Regions from separate parts of the Rhodoferax potami genome, predicted to be linked through region 1. Evidence: riboswitches for the same ligand, from Rfam matches in the RefSeq annotation. Region 1 holds a riboswitch; the other holds the start of a gene.
What was found. A riboswitch is a leader RNA that binds a small molecule or an ion and turns the genes downstream of it on or off. The one in region 1 is predicted to bind thiamine pyrophosphate.

Region 1 (2,384 bases):
TTTTCGGCCGCAGGGCGCTGTTTGCCGCCCTTGACCAAGGCAACACCTTCGACCTGGCGGAACACAGCGCCCGGCAAGCTCAGGGAGGCTGTCGGCGGCTCGCTCAACTTGGTCTTGCTGTAGAACACTTCAGCCGCCGGGCTGGTGGCGTAGCTCACCACGATGGGGTGTTTGCCACCGTTCTGGCTGAACTCGGTGTAGTAGGCCTCGGTCCAGCCCTTGGCCACTTTCAGGCCGTTGGCGCGCAACTTGGCCCAAAAATCAAACGCTTTGTCCTCGCCCATGGCGCCGATGGTGGAGAGCAAAAATGCATAGCCGGGGCTGCTGGTGGCCGGGTTTTGCACGACCAGCAATTTGGCGTAGGCGGGTTGGGTCAGGTCATCCAGCGTTTTGGGCACGGCCACGCCGTTTTTGGCGAACCAGGCTTTGTCGTAGTTCAGGGTCACATAACCGTAGTCCACCGGCACCAGCGGGGCCGGCAACTCAGCGGCGGGTTTGCGCCCGGCGGCGGCAGTTGTGCTGGTGTCCAGCACGCCGGCAGCCAGCGCCTTGGGGGCAAACGCGTTGTCAATGCCGTAGACCACATCAGCAATCGGGTTGGCTTTGGTCAGGATCAGCTTGTTGAGCATTTCACCGGCGTCGCCGCCTTTGGTGATGCGCAGCTTGACGCCGTTGTCTTTTTCAAACTGCGCCAACAAGGGCTTGGGCACAGTGAAGGAGCTGTGGGTCAAAACCCGCAGGTCAGCGGCGTTGGCGGCGGTCAGGCCCGCAGTCAGCAGGGCGGCGCCCAGAGTGGTCTTGAAAAACGAAAAAATCCCGTGTGGCATGGTGTGCTCTCTTTTCAATGCGCCGGCGGGGGTCGCATTCAAAAACCGGCACCCGCAAAGGGGGATCAGGCTTCGCACGCTTCCTACGCTGGCATAACCCAGATCAGGTACATGGGGTATTTCTCAGTCCTGTGAAGGACACCCCCGGTGGAATCGGTGATTGTAGGCTTTCAGTCCATGGCTGCATGCGCTAGCCCCAAAAAACCGGTTTGTAGACCATCAGATAGAACACGGCCAGCATGGCCGCAAAGGCCGGATAGCCCAAGGCTTCCCAACGGCGGTCATAGTCCCAGTGCACCCCCTGCAAGGCATGTCCATTCTCGTGGGCATCTTTTGCCAGAGCCGCCATGCGGATCTGCAAACCAACCACCGGCATCCAGCACGAACCCTGTTGCGGGCTGAACTATCGCTGCAGGCGTGGTAAGCCACCAGCCGGCGCGCACGACCAATCGGGTCACCACCGCCTGCGCCGCAACGACCCCGCTGCGGTGGTTCAGTCGGTGTCAGGAGCGTAGCGACAACTGTCATGAGCAACATGGCAAGAAGTGCTACAAAAAAGACACGGCGCCCCGGTTTCCACCACTAGAGCACGCCAAGAGTCAGGTCCAGCGCAGCGCCACTCCACACCGGAACATTGGCAAGAAGCGGATCCGCAATGCCGCCCGCAAGCAACAACGCGTAGCTCTGCCCGTCCAGCTCCCACGCATTGCAAATTGCGGTGAGTAGCCACACCAACACCAAGCCATAGCGCAGTAAATCCCGATCAGCAAGAGACATCACGTCTCCCTTGGGCTTGCCACTGTTCAACGTCAGAAGCATGCTGGGCCAAAAACGACTGCAAGCGCGCAAAGCGCTTCCGCGTCTGGTACCTGAAAACGGCGTCAATCAGAGGTTCGATGCATCGCATCAGAAACCCGGGCCCGGCTTGAAGTGTGTAGGTGTACAAAAGAATGGAGCGACCCTCCCCACTATCCCTGTGGCGCATGGAAGCGGCCCAACGTGAAAAAGGAAAAGCGGTCCCCACCATGGTCGCAGCCGCCAATGAGGGTGGCGAGTAGCTGACAAAGCGGGTGTGCATGGATAAGCTTTGCATCCAGCCCTTGCCACCGCTAACCGTAACCGCCCCGACCGACGGGCACGGCGCACCACCTTCAACCCGTGTGTTCTTGACCAAAGAGTCCCAGCGTAGCCGCCACGCGTGGTAATGGAATGCATCAAACACCACTTCGGACGGAGCGGGCATCTGAAATTCAAATTTGCCGTGAGCCATGGTCTCAACGCTCCTCTACGACCTGAGTCACCATGCCCCATTTCGCAAACTCAGGGCTGAATTCTTCCAAGGCCACAAGGCCCATGGCAGGGTAAGCCCCCGCCGTGAAGCGCTGACCTGAAGCCAGTTTCCGGGCCAGCAGAATGGCGGCCATGCAAGGAATTTCCGGCCCATGGTCATGGTCCGCGGCAATGTGCCAGGAGCGTTTCAGGGAGTTGCCATCCACACCCTTTCCGGAAACCCGGACGACCATCCCACCTAACGCCGAGCCAAAGGGGTCAAAACAC
Region 2 (2,384 bases), 650 kb from region 1:
GCGCCCGCACTCCCGGGTGACCCTTGGCTACATCGGCCACGTGGGCGGCGACCTTGTAGGTGATGATGCCGGTCTTCACGTCCTCGCGGTCGGGCAAACCCAGGTGTTCCTTCGGCGTCACGTAGCAGAGCATGGCGGTGCCGAACCAGCCGATCATGGCGGCACCAATGCCGCTGGTGATGTGGTCGTAGCCCGGCGCGATGTCGGTGGTCAGCGGCCCGAGGGTGTAGAACGGGGCTTCGCCGCAGTGCTTGAGCTGCTCGGTCATGTTGGCCTGCACCATGTGCATCGGCACGTGGCCGGGGCCTTCGATCATGACCTGCACGTCTTGCTGCCAGGCCTTGTGTGTGAGCTCGCCCAGGGTGTGCAGCTCGGCAAATTGGGCTTCGTCATTCGCATCAGCACCGCTGCCGGGGCGCAAGCCATCGCCCAGCGAATAGCTCACGTCGTACGCGCGCATGATCTCCGTCATCTCGTCGAAGTGCGTGTACAAAAAGTTTTCTTTGTGGTGCGCAATGCACCACTTCGCCATGATGGAGCCGCCGCGCGAGACGATGCCCGTCACCCGGTTGGCGGTGAGGTGAATGAAGGGCAGGCGCACGCCCGCGTGCACGGTGAAATAGTCCACGCCCTGCTCGGCTTGCTCAATCAATGTGTCCCGAAAGATCTCCCAGGTCAGGTCTTCGGCAATGCCGCCCACCTTTTCCAGCGCCTGGTAAATCGGCACGGTGCCGATAGGCACCGGGCTGTTGCGCACGATCCAGTCGCGTGTGGTGTGGATGTTTTTGCCGGTGGACAAATCCATCACCGTGTCGGCCCCCCAGCGTATGGACCAGACAAGTTTTTCCACCTCTTCTTCGATGCTGGACGTCACTGCCGAGTTGCCGATGTTGGCGTTAATCTTCACCAGAAAGTTGCGCCCAATGGCCATGGGCTCCAGCTCGGTGTGGTTGATGTTGGCGGGGATGATGGCGCGGCCGCGGGCCACTTCATCGCGCACGAACTCGGGCGTCACGACCTTGGGGATGCTCGCACCAAAGCTGTTGCCGGCAAGGCGCTTCTCGCGGGCCGCGTTGCCGAGGTACTGGGCTTGCCACTCGAGGTTTTGGTTCTCGCGCAGAGCGACGTATTCCATCTCGGGGGTGATGATGCCTTTGCGGGCGTAGTGCATTTGCGTGACGTTGGCGCCACTCTTGGCCCGGCGGGGTTGGCGCTGCAGACCGGCGGCTTGGGCGCGCAGCGCGGCCAGGGCATCGGTCTCGCCATTCTTGAGGCCGTCGTCCAGCGCAAAGGGCTTGCGGCCTTCGTACAACTCGGTATCACCGCGACCGGCAATCCACTGCTCGCGCACCAGAGGCAAACCGGAGCGCACGTCGATGTGGGCACGCGGGTCGGTGTAGGGGCCGGAGGTGTCATACACCGTGATGGCCTCGCCATTGCTCTGCATGATTTCGCGCAGCGGCACCTGGATGTCAGGCCGGCTGCCTTGCAGATAGCGTTTGGTGGAAGCGGGAAGCGGTTCGCGCGTGAGGCGGATGAACTGAGCAAGCTTGTCGGGTGCGTTCACTGGGAAATCTCCGGGTTAACGCCCGAAGAAAGAGAAAAACACGCCCCCGAAAACTTGGAATGAGCCACGGCCCGCACGGCACACGGCCGGGGGGTACTGCTCTGCACTTCTTACGCTGGTATTAACCAGATCAAGTTCACGGGTTTGGTATCCATCTCAGCGCAACCACTGCGCACCCCGGGCAGTGCGGAGTGTACGACAAAGAATCTACTCGTTCTGATCGAAACCGTGTCTAGCGCCCTTCGAACTAAAGCGCTGTATCGGACTTGTACGCTTCAGCGGTCTCAGACGATTGGCCGCCATGAAACAAAAACAAGCAACCGCCAAGACCCCAATAGGGCGCCAAAAATAGCCCACCATAAGCCCAGAACAAGGCCATTGACTGCAGCGCCTCTGACCAGCCATGTGCATGAACTGATTGAAACAAAGGGTATGCAAGAAAGCCGATGACCGTTAGCACCGCCCCTGTGAGGGCCCCGACTTTCCCCACCCGAAGGTCAAGAACCCAAGCAAAACTCATCGCAATATGAGACATGAAATGCATCACTACTGTTACCGCCCAACACACGGCCAAGACAAAGACACTGCGAGGCGACTTCAACTCCTCAGCGACCATTGCCAAAGCCATGATGAGTCCCGGCAAGGACAAAAGGTACGCAATAGTGACAACAAAAAACCGTGAAAGCATGAAGTTTGATCTTTACGCAAACGCGTATTGAAGCGCGCCTGGAGTTCTAAATGCCACTGAGTACCGCGTCCATTGCCGCAACTATGTCATCAGCGCGCTCACGCAAGCTAGTGACTTTTGACTTCAGAT

Region 2: linked by a shared signal. The riboswitch ahead of thiC (phosphomethylpyrimidine synthase ThiC) and the one ahead of RAE19_RS03220 (thiamine ABC transporter substrate-binding protein) in region 1 are both predicted to bind thiamine pyrophosphate.

Annotation. Positions count from the first base shown of each region.
Region 1 covers NZ_JAVBIK010000001.1:682,169-684,552, forward strand. Annotated here, with positions in the region: gene RAE19_RS03220 (thiamine ABC transporter substrate-binding protein) at 1-827, opposite strand, end outside; TPP riboswitch at 890-983, opposite strand; partial or broken gene RAE19_RS03225 (DUF2269 family protein) at 1,018-1,318, opposite strand; gene RAE19_RS03230 (hypothetical protein) at 1,410-1,604, opposite strand; gene RAE19_RS03235 (SRPBCC family protein) at 1,591-2,097, opposite strand; gene RAE19_RS03240 (saccharopine dehydrogenase family protein) at 2,102-2,384, opposite strand, start outside.
Region 2 covers NZ_JAVBIK010000001.1:1,330,361-1,332,744, forward strand. Annotated here, with positions in the region: gene thiC (phosphomethylpyrimidine synthase ThiC) at 1-1,567, opposite strand, end outside; TPP riboswitch at 1,657-1,757, opposite strand; gene RAE19_RS06375 (hypothetical protein) at 1,815-2,255, opposite strand; gene RAE19_RS06380 (CcdB family protein) at 2,302-2,384, opposite strand, start outside.